3 regions of the Kitasatospora sp. NPDC093806 genome follow, and region 3 is predicted to be linked to each of the others. Evidence: riboswitches for the same ligand, from Rfam matches in the RefSeq annotation. Region 3 holds a riboswitch; each other region holds the start of a gene.
What was found. Region 3 has a riboswitch for cyclic di-AMP ahead of AB0N76_RS21710 (glycoside hydrolase family 16 protein). Riboswitches for the same ligand answer to the same signal wherever they lie in the genome.
Positions count from the first base shown of each region.

Region 1: linked by a shared signal. The riboswitch ahead of AB0N76_RS32515 (M23 family metallopeptidase) and the one ahead of AB0N76_RS21710 (glycoside hydrolase family 16 protein) in region 3 are both predicted to bind cyclic di-AMP.
Region 2: linked by a shared signal. The riboswitch ahead of AB0N76_RS36095 (transglycosylase family protein) and the one ahead of AB0N76_RS21710 (glycoside hydrolase family 16 protein) in region 3 are both predicted to bind cyclic di-AMP.

Region 1 is NZ_JBFBDO010000106.1:3,246-7,579, reverse strand. Features, by position in the region: gene AB0N76_RS32520 (hypothetical protein) at 1-10, shown strand, start outside; gene AB0N76_RS32515 (M23 family metallopeptidase) at 79-984, opposite strand; cyclic di-AMP (ydaO/yuaA leader) riboswitch at 997-1,155, opposite strand; gene AB0N76_RS32510 (YiaA/YiaB family inner membrane protein) at 1,400-1,690, shown strand; gene AB0N76_RS32505 (alpha/beta hydrolase) at 1,811-2,644, shown strand; gene AB0N76_RS32500 (TetR-like C-terminal domain-containing protein) at 2,761-3,330, shown strand; tRNA gene AB0N76_RS32495 (tRNA-Ile) at 3,428-3,501, opposite strand; gene AB0N76_RS32490 (SpoIIE family protein phosphatase) at 3,688-4,334, shown strand, end outside.
Region 2 is NZ_JBFBDO010000141.1:21-4,354, forward strand. Features, by position in the region: partial or broken gene AB0N76_RS36095 (transglycosylase family protein) at 1-911, opposite strand, end outside; cyclic di-AMP (ydaO/yuaA leader) riboswitch at 898-1,096, opposite strand; gene AB0N76_RS36100 (hypothetical protein) at 1,535-2,452, opposite strand; gene AB0N76_RS36105 (DUF397 domain-containing protein) at 2,967-3,212, shown strand; gene AB0N76_RS36110 (ATP-binding protein) at 3,545-4,081, opposite strand.
Region 3 is NZ_JBFBDO010000046.1:10,394-14,727, forward strand. Features, by position in the region: gene AB0N76_RS21695 (alpha/beta hydrolase-fold protein) at 1-192, shown strand, start outside; gene AB0N76_RS21700 (MoaF N-terminal domain-containing protein) at 293-622, opposite strand; gene AB0N76_RS21705 (lipase) at 986-2,308, shown strand; cyclic di-AMP (ydaO/yuaA leader) riboswitch at 2,493-2,657, shown strand; gene AB0N76_RS21710 (glycoside hydrolase family 16 protein) at 2,660-3,889, shown strand; gene AB0N76_RS21715 (hypothetical protein) at 3,921-4,334, opposite strand, start outside.

The DNA.
Region 1 (4,334 bases), on a different contig from region 3:
CGCGGAGTAGTCCGGGAACGACGCGGGGCCCCGGCCGGATCGACGGCCGGGGCCCCGCGCGGTGCCGGGGGGGCGGGGTCAGGGGGTGACGCCGCGCTGCTCGAACCAGGTCTCCGGGTCGACGGGCGCGCCGCCGCCGGGCCGGACCTCGACGTGCAGGTGCGGGCCGGTGACGTTGCCGGTGGCGCCGACCTTGCCGATCTGCTGGCCGGGGACGACCTTGCCGGAGCCCTTGATGATCGAGGAGAGGTGGCAGTACCAGATCTCGGTGCCGTCGGGCAGCGTCTCGACGATCCGGTAGCCGTAGGCGCCGGCCCAGCCGGCCGAGGTGATGGTGCCCTGGCCGACCGCGTAGACGGCGGTGCCGGTGTCGGCGGCGAAGTCCAGGCCGGTGTGCAGGTGGGCCCAGTAGCGGGCGCTCTGGCCGTAGTGCGCGGAGAGGTTGTAGTCCTTCACCGGCAGGGTGATCGCGGCGAGCTTGGCCTTCTCGGCGGCCTCGGCGGCGCGCTTGGCCTGCTCCTGCTGGGCGAGCTGGACGGCGCGCTTGGCCTCGGCCTCCTGGGCGGCCTGGACGCGGGCGTCCTCCTCGGCGGCGGTGCGCTGGCTGTCGGCCTGCTGCTGGATCCGGGCGGCGAGGGCGAGGCCGGGGTCGGCGGCGAGCGCGACCGGGGTCTCGTCGGGCGCCTCGACGGCGGGCGCGGCGGCCGGGGTGGCGGAGGCGAAGCCGGTGGCGCCCAGGGTGGCGGCGACGGCGGTGACGCCGAGCAGCGGAGCGGTGCCGCGGGTCTGACGGGGCATCCGGTGCCGGTTGGCGTCGGCGGCCGGCGGGGCGCTCTCGTCGGCGGGGCCGGTGAACGGGCCGGGGCCGGCGAAGGGCCCGGGGCCGCCGAAAGGGCCGGGCCCGGCGGACGGACCGGGGTGGTCGAGCAGCTGGGTGCCGGCAGAGGAGCCGGACGGGTGTGCCGGGGTGTGCGTCGACGCCACGGAGGCGCGCTCCTTTCCTTCCTTCGCGCCTACCGGGTTAGCTGACGGGTTCGGAGCAGGAAGGTCTCCTACGGCTGGGCCTGGGCCCGGCCGATTCACCCCAAGGAACGTGGTTCCCCGGCTCCCTGGCCTGCCCGGAGGCCGGCCGGCGGGATTAGGCGACGGCGCACGGTGCCGTCTGGGTACGGCGTTGCGGACCGCGCTGCGTTATCAAACGTTAATCCGAGTGGCCCCCGATTCCAAGCCGTTCGTCGTTGACGACGGATGAGGATCGGGCAGTACGGCACTCGATGGGCGATTTGTGAGGTTTGATGACAACTGACACTACCGAACGTGAGAGGACGTCAACGAACGGCCCCCCAACTGAGTACTCCTACTCATGCGAGGCCGGGAGCGCGCGGCCCATCCTGGCGCCATGAGCGCACCGATGCAGTCACGCACCACGGCCGCGTACTACGTCCAGGCCGTCCTGTCCTTCGCCCTCGCCGCCTCCACCCTCGCGATCGGGATCGCCTTCCTCCCGGTGGAGCCCTGGACCCGGGCCTTCCTGGGGATCGGCCTGCTGTACACCGTCACCTCCACGTTCACGCTGGCCAAGGTGGTCCGGGACCGACAGGAGTCCACCGACCTGGTGACCAGGGTCGACCAGGCCCGGCTGGACAAGCTGCTGAGCGAGCACGACCCGTTCAAGGTGGAGGGGGTCTGAGGACGGGAGCGACCCCGGGCCGATCCGAATCGGCATAGGCGATAGCTTGACGGCTAAGGCTATTAGCCTTAGCTTTATGGCTATCGGCACGTCGCCGACGTCCGGACCGAGGAGGCCCCCATGAACGGCACCACCGCCCCCGTCACCCGCTACCTCGACCTCCCCGGCGGCCGGATCGCCTTCGACGACACCGAGCACGGCGCCGGCGCCCCGGTCGTCCTGCTCCCCGGGATGCTCGACAGCCGGGCCGCGTACCGGCACCTGCGCCCGCTGCTCACCGCCGCCGGCCGCCGGGTGATCACCATGGACCTGCGCGGCTTCGGCGAGTCCTCGATCGTCTGGGACGACTACACGCCCGCCGCGATCGCCCGCGACGTCCTCGCCCTGCTCGACCACCTGGGCATCGAGCGGGCCGTGCTGGCCGGCAACTCGTACACCGGCGCCAGCGTGGTCAAGGCCGCCGGGGACGCCCCCGCGCGGGTCGCCGGGATCGTCCTGCTGGACGCCTTCGTCGAGAACGTGCCGCCGACCGCGCTGCAGCGCGTGGTGGTCGGCGCGATGGGCCGGCTGCTGGTGCACTCCCCCGCCTTCTGGGGCCTCTACCAGCGGAAGGCCGCCTACCCGACCACCAAGCCGGCCGACCACGAGGAGTACGTGGCCGGGCTGGTCGCCGCGCTGCGCACCCCGGGCCGGAAGACCGCCACCCGCGGCTACGTCCGCGGGGACTCCTCGCCGGCCGGCTGGACCGCCGCCGTGCGCTGCCCGGCGCTGGTCGTGATGGGCGAGAAGGACCCCGACTTCGCGAAGCCGGAGCTGGTCGCCGACCGGCAGGCCGCCGCGCTGGGGGCGCGCAAGGTGATGATCGAGGGCGCCGGGCACTACCCGATGGCCGACCGCCCGCAGGCCACCGCGGACGCCCTGCTGTCCTTCCTCGCCGAGGCCGAGCGGGCCTGAACCCGGGCCTGAACCCGGGCCCGACCCCGGGCCCGAACGCCATGCCCGAACGCCAGGCCCGAACCCCGGGCCCGGCCCGCGCCCCCATCCCTTCCACCCCCTCCAGGAGAACCGCGATGCCCCGAGTCGGACTGACCCCCGAGCAGGTCGTCGGCCACGCCCTCGCCCTCATCGACGAGCAGGGCCCGGAGGCCCTCACCCTGGCCGCCGTGGCCGCCCGGGCCGGCGTCGCCACCCCCTCGCTGTACAAGCACGTCAGCGGCGGACTGGCCGAACTGCGCCGGCTGGTCGCCGTCCGGGTGACCGAGGAGCTGGCCGACCGGCTCGCCGAGGCCGCACTCGGCCGCGGCGGGGACGACGCCGTCGCCGCCGTCCTGCGGGCGTACCACGCGTACGCCACCGAGCACCCGCACCGGTACGGCGCGCTGCCGCAGGCCCCGCAGCCGGACGACGACCTGGCCGCGGCGGCGGCCCGGCTGGTCGGGGTGATCGTCGCGGTGCTCCGCGAGTACGGGCTGGAGGGCTCCGAGGCGATCCACGCGGCCCGGACCTTCCGCTCGCTGGCCCACGGCTTCGCCGCGCTCTCGATCGGCGGCGCGTTCCAGCTCGGCGAGGATCTCGGGGAGACCCAGGACCGCATGATCACCGTGCTCACCGCCGGCCTGCACGGCTGGCCGCGGCCCTGAGCCCCGGCGGCGGACCGGGACCGGGGCCGGGAACGGGAACGGGAACGGGAACGGCGAAGGGCCCGGAGCGGGAGGCTCCGGGCCCTTCGTCGTGCGGTGGGGCTAACAGGACTTGAACCTGTGGCCTCTTCCTTATCAGGGAAGCGCTCTAACCGTCTGAGCTATAGCCCCGCACCGTCGGACGCACCGCGCTGCGGCACGTCGTACGGAGAAGGGTACCGGACCCGGCGGGGCTGCCCGAACACCCCGGGGCCCACACGCCCCGGGGCACACCGTCCGACTCTCTCCTCACGGGCATAAGAAATAAGGTATTAAGAATTAACTGCCCCATAAGGAGCCGGAGAGGCCGGGAATCCCGTGGATCCGCGCAGCAGCCCCACCGCGCACAGCGCCATGCGCTGCGTCCGCTTATTGCTGGGCTGCTCCAGCGCCGCCGAACTGCTCGGCACCGTGCTCGCCGAAGGCCCGGGCTGGATCACCGGCGAAGGTTCGGCGCTCTACCTGCTGGATTCCGCCGGAATGCTCCGGCTGACCGCCTCGCACGGCCTGCCCGACTGGGCCCGCGAACGCTACGGCGTGGTCGATCCGGCCGGCGACCTCCCCGCCGCGATGGCGCTCCGGCTGCGCCGCCCGTACCTGCTGAGCCCCGAACGCACCAGCGTCGACTACCCGAACCGGAACACCGGGATGGGCACCGGGATGGTCGCCATCAGCACGCTGCCGATGGTCGTCGACGAGCGGCCGATCGGCGTCCTGGCCCTGGCGCTCGCCCATCGGGGGACCGTCCCCCCGCGTGATCTGGACGTGCTGGAGACGATCGGCGACGCCTGCGCGCACCGGCTCGCCCACCTGCTGGACCACGCCCGGACCGGACGCGCCGCACAGAACGGCCGGAGCGCGCCGGACGGCGTGCGCCCGGGCGTCTGCCCCGACCGCCCCGACGGCACCGACCCGGCCGACGGCCTGGCCCACCCGATGCTCTCGCTCGCCGTCCGGGCCGCCGG
Region 2 (4,334 bases), on a different contig from region 3:
GCGGCGGGCTTGGCGGCCGGGGCGGTGGTCTGCGCGGCGGGCTTGGCGGCCGCGGTGCCGTCCTGGGCGCCCTTGGCGCGGTTGAACCAGTCGAAGCCCTTGCCGGACGCGTCCTGGGCCTTGGCGCGGTCGCCCAGGGTCAGGTGCTGGCCCGGGTAGATGGCGTGCGGGCCCTCGGTCAGGGTGGCGCGGTTGAGCTCGTACAGCCGCTCCCAGCCGCCCTGGACCCCGTTCTTGTCGGCGATGGTGGAGAGCCAGTCGCCGGCGACCACGGTGTAGTCGTCCGAGGCGTGCTGGCCGGCCTGCTGACGCCACTGCTGCCAGTCCTGGCCGCCCTTGCCCTGGGCGTCGGCGGAGGTGGCGGCGGAGTCGGCGGCGGGGGCCTGGGTCTGCGGCTTCGCGGCGGGCTTGGCGGCCGGCTGCTGGGCGGCGGGCTTCTCGGCGGGCTTGGCGGCCGGGGCCGGGGTCTGCGCGGCCGGCTTGGCGGCGGCGGAGGTGTCCACGGCGGCGGGGGTGCCGCCCTTGGTCAGGCCGGCCTGGACCGAGCAGACCGGCCAGGCGCCGGGGCCCTGCGAGGCGAGGACCTTCTCGGCGACCGAGATCTGCTGGTCCTTGGTGGCGAGGTCGGCGCGCGCGGCGTACGCGGTGCCGCCGAAGCCGGACCAGGTGGAGTTGGTGAACTGGAGGCCGCCGTAGAAGCCGTTGCCGGTGTTGATGCTCCAGTTGCCGCCGCTCTCGCACTGGGCGACCTTGTCCCAGGTCGCGACGGAGGCGGCGGAGGCGGTGCCGGCGGTCAGGCAGGGGATGGTGAGGCCGATGCCCGCGACGCCGAGGGCGGCGATCGCGCGACGGGTACGGCCGGACAGACGGGTGCCGTTGGTGGGCAGCATGAAGACGCGGTCCTCTCCCACGCCTGCGAGGTGAGCTGTCGGATTCGGGCTGGAGTTGCCCGGCCGCGCTGTGGACGCGGCTTCACCCCTAGCCCGGGGCCGGTCCGTGGACCGGTCCTGGGCGGACTACCTGTGGTTCCCCCGCTCCTGCCGTGGTGCATTGCGCTGCCAGCGCACCCGACGGCAGGACTCGGCGTTGCGGGTGAACTGGGTCCGTGTGGCCACGAACGGGGAGCACGTTAAGCAGACCCGAGTTCAAACCGCAAACATGTGTGACGCTCGTCACGGTTTGCGAAAGCGGGGCTCGGGGGCTGTCCTTCATGATCAGAAATGACCGTTTTCGCGCAACGCTCGTCGTGGTCAACACAACTGCCGGTGCCTCAGGAGGCCGGTTCCGGCGCGGCGGCCCGGGGGAGGGTCCGGGGGAAGGAGGCGCGCCGACGGGCGCCGACGAGGCGTCGGACGGCGCTCGCCGGGCCGCACGCCGGGCCGCGGGCATCTCCGGTGAAAGCTCCACAGATCGGACAACTCGCCCCAACCTCACCGAATCACCGCAGTCCGGGCGGAGGGGGCGTCAGGCGCCGAGCACAACGGGGCCCGGGAACGCGTGCTGCGTTCCCGGGCCCCGCTGTCGTGGGTGTCCGCTACTGCGCGGCGTGCCGTCCGCTGCCCTTGGCGGCCTCCTCGGCGTCGGCCTCCTCGGCCGCGAGCCCGCCGTCGAAGGCCGGCAGGGCGGCCAGGTAGGTGGAGGCGACCAGCTGGCCGACCGCCTGGTAGGCGCCCAGCGGCGCGGCCGACGGGCAGCCGGTCTCCTCGGCGGCCGTGGCGAGCAGCTCGGAGTCGGCCTCCGGGCCGATCACCAGCGGCGCCAGCGCCGGGTTCTGCGCGCCCATCTCCTTGAGGTGGGCGACGGCGTCGACGACCGAGCCGGGCACGTCGAGCGCGGCGGCGACGACCGGCACGGCCAGTCGCGCGGCCAGCAGCATGCCGGTGATCCCGGCGGCGTCGGCCGCGGCCTGCCCGCCGGCGGTGGTGAGCACCACGCCGTCGGCGGCGGTCGCGATCGCGAACAGCCGGGCGCGGTCGGCGCGGGCCAGTCCGGCCTCGGAGAGGCGGACGTGGACGCCCTCGGCCAGCAGCGGGTGCGGGCCGAGCACGTCGGTGACGGTGGCGCCGTACGCGGAGGCCAGGTCGTGCAGGTCGGTCAGGAACCCGTGCGGGCCGGGAACCAGCGGGACCACCACCGGCGCCGGCAGGCCGGCCTCGGCCGCCTCGGCCAGCAGTTCGGCGACGGTGCGCTCCTCGCCGGCCTCGCCGTCGGCCGCGTCGGCCGGGAGGTAGCCGGCCACGGTCTGCACGCCGTTCTGCTCGCTGCGGACGATGGACAGCAGCTCCTCGACGACGGAGCGGGACTCGGGTCCGGCGGCCGCCGGGACGGCGAGCAGCAGGGCCGGGGAACCGGCCGGGATCTCGGGGCGCTCGGGACGGCGGTGGCGCCCCCGCGCACGGGAGCCTGGAGTGCGGACGGGCAGTGGCGCGCCCGGGATGGCTGCGGTGCTCATGGCGGAGATCGTAGGACATCCGCAGGCCCGGCCCGCAGTCGGCTGCCCCGCCGGGCGGGGCGGCACCACCGAAAACCGGACATATCCGGCCTCGGTCCGGCAGTTCTCCCGGTATCCGCTCAGATGCGCCGGAACGGGTCCCGCGTTGCAGGAGGGGCGCGTGAGATGTCTCACAGGGCTCGGGCCGCCTGACGGAGCGTCACGGCGGTGCGACTCCGGGCTTCGGAAGATCAACATTCAGCGGGCGGCCGCCTACGGGCGGTTAGCGACGGCTTGCCGATTCAGTCGGCTATGTCCGGTTACGTGCCGTCAGGCGGGCGGCTCGGGAAGAGTTCCGGTTCGGTGTCGAAACCGCCGTGCACCTGCAATGTCCCGTGCTGATGCACGTGCACAGGAGCTATCATCGCGTCAAGTGAGGCGTTGTGCCGGGCCGGTACGGGGCCGGCCCGGGCGTTCGGCCGAGGGTCGGGGCGCCGAGCGAACGACCCACTCCGGAGCTCTTCGGGAGATTTCTATGCACGACACATACGACGCGTACAACGGGATGGCCGCTGCGGACCTCGAGGGCGTGGTCTGGCAGAAGAGCCTGCACAGCAACTCTCAGGGCAACTGCGTCGAGTTCGCCGCCCTCCCGGGGGGCGAGGTGGCGATGCGCAACTCGCGCTTCCCGGACGGTCCGGCGCTGATCTACACCCGGGCCGAGATAGCGGCGCTGCTGCTGGGGGCCAAGGACGGGGAGTTCGACCACCTGGCGGTCTGACCGTCCGCCGGCTTCCGCCTTCACCATCGGGGGGCCGCACCATCGGGGGGCCGTCGTGGGTGCTGACACCACGACGGCCTTTGTCTTTTGCCACTGTCTTCTGCCGCGGGATGGCCACCCGGTTCCCGATCGCCGCCGCCGGGCCGAGCCGCCGCACGCGGGTCGGAGGGGGCGTCACCGCCGGGAGGCCTTCGGTACCCGCTGCCCGAGGGTGACCGACTGCCGTTGCCGGGGTGTCGTGGTGTCGAGACGGTGTGTGGCCGTCCATCCGGGGTGTGGGCTCCCGGAGGGGTACTGCCGGTGGGGCGATGGTGCCCGGGGTCGCCGCGGCGCTAGGCCGAGCGTCGGTGCCGTCCGCCGAACTCGGCCACCGGAAGGGGCCGTTGTTCCGGCTCCAGCGGTACCGGTTCCGCCTCGAACAGCGCCCAGACGACCTTGCCGCCGCCCAGCGGGTGCCAGCCCCAGGAACGGCTGAACGAGTCGACCAGGTGCAGCCCGCGGCCGGACTCCGCCACGAAGTCCGCCTCCCGGGCGACCGGCCCGGTGCTGCTGGGATCGCTCACGGCACAGACCACCTGGGGTGCGCGGTGCACCAGGCTTATTCGGATCGGCAGCCGGCCCTCGGCCGCCGCCTGCATGGGAAGGTCGTACTCACCCACCGCACCGGGGCACGCGCCGATCGCGTGCCGCAGGGCGTTGGTCACCAGCTCCGAGGCCACCAGCGCGACGTCGTCGAAGAGCTCGCCCAGCCCCCAGCGCTGGAGGGCGGTCCTGGCGAAGTCGCGCGCGGTTCTGACGGCTTCATAACGGGGAGCGAGCGTACAGGTGACCACATGGGGGTCGACTGCCAAGGCCGTTCCGGTGCTCATGAAGAGCTCCTCCCATAAGGGGGCGGACACGGCTGGACCCGCCGGGGTCATGCCGGTCACCTCCGACTCGCTCGGCCGCGCGGCCGCCCCCTCGACCAGGCGCGCGCGCACGAGGGCCCGGAGGCGCGGGGGCGCTGCCGGGCCGGTGCACGGAGTCGCGCGTGGGGTCGACGCGGAGCCCGCGGGATTGCCAGGGATGTGCAGGTGCACGTGCACCATCGTGCTCTGCGCTCACTGCAGATGCAAGAGTCGA
Region 3 (4,334 bases):
CGGGAGGGCGACGGCAACTACCGGCGCGAGACCGAGGCGTTCGTGGCCGCCACGCACAGCCCGATGCAGGTGTCCTACAGCATGATGGAGACCGGCGGCCACAACTTCGAGACGTGGAGCAAGCTGCTCCCGTCCTCGCTGGAGTGGGTCTCCCAGCGCCTGGTCGTGCCGGGCGCCGGCCAGGCCGTCTGAATCGACGATCGACGACCGCGCCGCGATCGACGACCGCACCGCACCGCGCCGCGCAGCCCCTACCCGGGGCGGCGCGGCGCGGCGGCGTTTCGGGGGCGGTTCAGGCCACCTGCTCCAGCGTCCCGGTGTGCAGCTCGCCGACCCGGCCGCCCTCGCCCTCGTACGTCCAGAACGCGCGGACGGTCAGCCGGCCCAGGTCCATGACGTGGCTGACGGTGATGCCGCTCTGCTCGGTCCAGCTGACGAAGTACACCTGCGGCCCGACCTCGGCGACGTGCAGCGCCACGTCCTCCCACTGGCCCGCCGACTCGCCGAGGCCCTCCCAGCGCAGCCGCTTGCCGTCGGCCGAGTAGGCGTTGCGGAAGGCCGCGCCGTTGTCGACCCGGAACAGGAAGGTACGGCCGGCGAAGGCGGGCAGGGGCGCGGTCATGGCGGGGCTGGTCCTCGTCTCTGATGTGTCTCCGGTGTCCGGATCTGGTGTCCGGATCTCCGGTGTCCGGATGCGGTCGGTGCCGCTCCGGGCACGGATGGATCTCCAACCTATCCGACCACCCCGCCTTCACGGCGCACTTTCCGCGCCGGATCCGACACACCGGCCACTGGACAACCCGACGGACCGGCCGCCACGCCCTCCGCCTGCCCGGGACCACACCCGCCGCACCACGGGCCGGCCCGCCACAGCGCGGCCGCCCCGGGTGTGCCGCCGCCCCATGGGCGGGCCGCCGGGCCGCCCGTACGGTGTGCGCACTCCGGCCCACCGGGACGTGGGCCGCCCCCCACCGGAGCCGCCCCCGTGAAGACCGCCGTCCGACGCGGCAGAGCCGCCGCCGTCCTCCTCAGCCTCGTGCTCAGCACCCTCCTCCTGGCCACCCCCGCACCCGCCACCCCCGCACCCGCCACCCCCGCACCCGCCACCACCACGACCGCCGTCACCATGGCGGCCGCCGCGCCGACCCTGGAGGCGACGTACCCCGCCCCAGGGAACGGCTGGGCCAAGGTCGAGCGCTACCTCGACCCCACCCCCGGCATCCCCGCCGAGCAGTACCCGCCGGGCGGCCGCGGCGACCAGGACGGCGCCCGCCTGACCTACTTCGGCGGGGTCCGCCAGCCGTTCTCGGGCCGGTTCCTGCTCTACTCGGCGGCCGGCTGGGACACCGGCCCCCGCCCGACCCCCGTCCTGCTCGTCCACGGCGCCAACGACAACGCCGACCGCGCCTGGGCCGCCCCCGGCGAGTCCGGCAACTGCGGCGCCGCCGCCTGCCCCGCCACCGGGCTGGCCCAGTACCTGGCGGCGAGCGGCCACCGGGTGTTCGCGGTCGGCTTCGCCCACAAGCAGGGCGACAACCTGGTCCAGGCGCAGGCCGTCGGCGACGCGGTCGCGCTGATCCGGGCCCGGCTCGGGGTCCCGCAGGTGGACGTGGTCGCCTGGAGCAAGGGCGAGGTCGCGGCCCGCGCGTACGTGTCCTCGGTGCGCCCGTCCTGGGGACGGGCGTACGCGGGCGACGTCCGCCGGCTGGTCACCCTGGGCGGGCCCAACGGCGGGCTGGACTACGTGTACGCGCACGGCTGGGCCTTCTCGCTGGCCACCTGGCCGGCCTGCGGCGGCACGGCGAACGCGCCGTCCCCGCACCTGTACATGACCTGCTACGGGACGTACACCGCCCAGCCCTGCCTCGGGGTGCTGCCGACCGGCGGGTACGACTGCTACCCGGGGCAGCGGCAGCTGCTGGCCCGCTGGGACGGCCGGTACGGGGTGGACTCCACCGCGCAGGACTGGTGGACGACCTACTTCGGCGGCCAGGGCTTCTACACCTCGGGCCAGGGGATCCAGGCCGCGATCGACGCGGGGTCGCTGATCGGGCCGCTGCAGCGGGCCGGGGTCCCGGCGGCCGTCCGGACCTACCTGCTGGCCGGCGGTTCGGCGGACCTCCCCGGGGTGCTCAACGAGAACCGGGGGCCGAGCGACGGCATCGTGTTCACGGCGAGCGCGCTGGACACCACGGGGATCGGCACCGTCGGCGGCACCCGGCTGCTGGCCGGCCTCAACCACCTGGAGCTGGCCTGGGCACCCGAGGCACAGGCCCAGGTCGCGGCCTGGCTGGACGCCCCGGCCTGAACCCTCCCCGTCCCCAACTGATCAACTCCACCGCACCGTTGATCATCCTCGAATCAGGGTGTGAGCTGCGCGACAACCGGCCGGACGGAGTTGTCCGTGCCCGTACCGACTGCCTAGCCTGCAGGGGCTCCCGCCACAGCGGAGCCCCGCCGCCGGGACGCCGAGTCCCGTCCACCCGCCGGCCGGTCATCGAGCACCACAGCGGACGGGAGCGGGGGACCCAGGTCAGTGCCCGGCCCGTGCGCTCCCGCGCGCGGGCCGCGGCTAGGGGTGAAGCCGCTCCACGGGCGGCCGGGCAACCTCAGCCCGAACCCGACAGCTCACCTCGCAGGCGTCGCAGAGGACACTGCCATGCAGAAGCCCGACCGGCGCCCCGCGCCCCGCCACGCCCGCCCCGCCCGCCGGGGCCGCACCGTCGCCCTCGCCGCCACCGGGGCGCTCGCCGTCACCGGCGCCGGCCTCCTCGGCGGCGTCCCGGCCCTGACCGGCGCCCAGGCCGCCACCCTGCCGACCGTCACCCAGGACAAGCTCACCCCGGCCACCATGGTCGCGGGCAAGGCCACCACGGCCGCGCTGACCGTCCACTCGGACTCCTGCTTCACCGCGAAGACCGTCGGCGTCGGCGTCCGCGACGCGGCCGGCCGCAACCTCGACTTCCCCGGCAGCGCGGCCAACCAGCAGATCTGCCCGAGCGGCCTGTCGATCACCACCGGCTCGCGCACCCTGGCGGCCGGCACCTACACCCAGTTCGGCTTCTGGCAGGACCTCGGCGGCGCCTGGCACAACCTGCCGTCCCGGCAGCTCGTGGTCTCCGCCGCGACCACCACGCCTACCCCGACCCCCACCCCCACGCCGACCCCCACGCCGTCGCCCACCACCGGCATCCCGGTCGCCGGCAAGCAGCTCGCCTGGTCCGACGACTTCGACACCCTCGCCCTGGGCTCCCGCTGGACCGCCGACCGGAGCAGCTCCTACCACTACGGCGACCACAACCCGAACGACAACAAGCTCGACTGGCTGAACAAGAACAACGTCAGCGTCTCCGGCGGCGTCGCCACCTTCACCGCCAAGCCGAGCAGCCACACGCTGGAGAACGGCAAGCAGGCCTGGGACACCGGCCTGCTCACCACCGAGTACTCCAGCGAGGCCTTCAAGGTGAAGGTCGGCGACTACATCGAGACCCGGGTCAAGCTCCCGGCCGGCACCGGCGCCTGGCCGGCGCTCTGGACCTGGAACGGCACCAGCGGCACCCACGGGGAGATCGACTCCTTCGAGTACCACAGCGACAACCCGAACCTGCTGGAGCTGACCAACCACATCAACCCGGGCCACCTCTATTACACCGACGCCAAGGCGATCGCCAAGGACGGCTGGGTCACCATCGGCACCTACTACGGCGCCGGCTCGGTCGACTTCTACGTCAACGGCAAGAAGGTGTTCTCGGACGGCAAGGGCGTCGGCGCCGGCTGGACCGCGTACCCGATCCTCAACCTGTCCCTGAGCGCGGGGAACTACCACCCCGCGCCCTCGGGCACCGCGCCGATCACCTTCGCCGCCGACTACGTCCGCGTCTACCGCTAGGAAGCGGCCGTCGTGGAGAGCGTCCGCCCCGTCAGGAGTCGACGTTCTCCACGACCGAGATCGTGAACGGCTGCAGGTTGTTCGTGTCGTTGCGGTCGTCGTTGCTGCGCACCGAGACCCAGCCGCCCGTCAGCTCGCCGAGCTCGACGGTGGGGGCGAGCCGCATCGGGACCAGCGCCGTCGCGCTCTCGTACGCCGGCAGCCCGGCCGGGAAGGTGCAGCGCACCCGGTGGCCGTTCTGGAGCACCTGGCACTCTTCGGGGAAGTACGGCTCCTCCGGCGTGACGCCCTCCGGCAGGGTGACCACCACCCGGAACGACGAGGCCGTCCGGTCCGGGCCGACGTTGGCGACGAAGGCGTGGAGCGTGGTGACCCCGCCCGGGGCGACCGCGTCGGGGTCGATCCGGACGACCTCCAGGTCCGAGTTGGACGGCCGGGCCGCCAC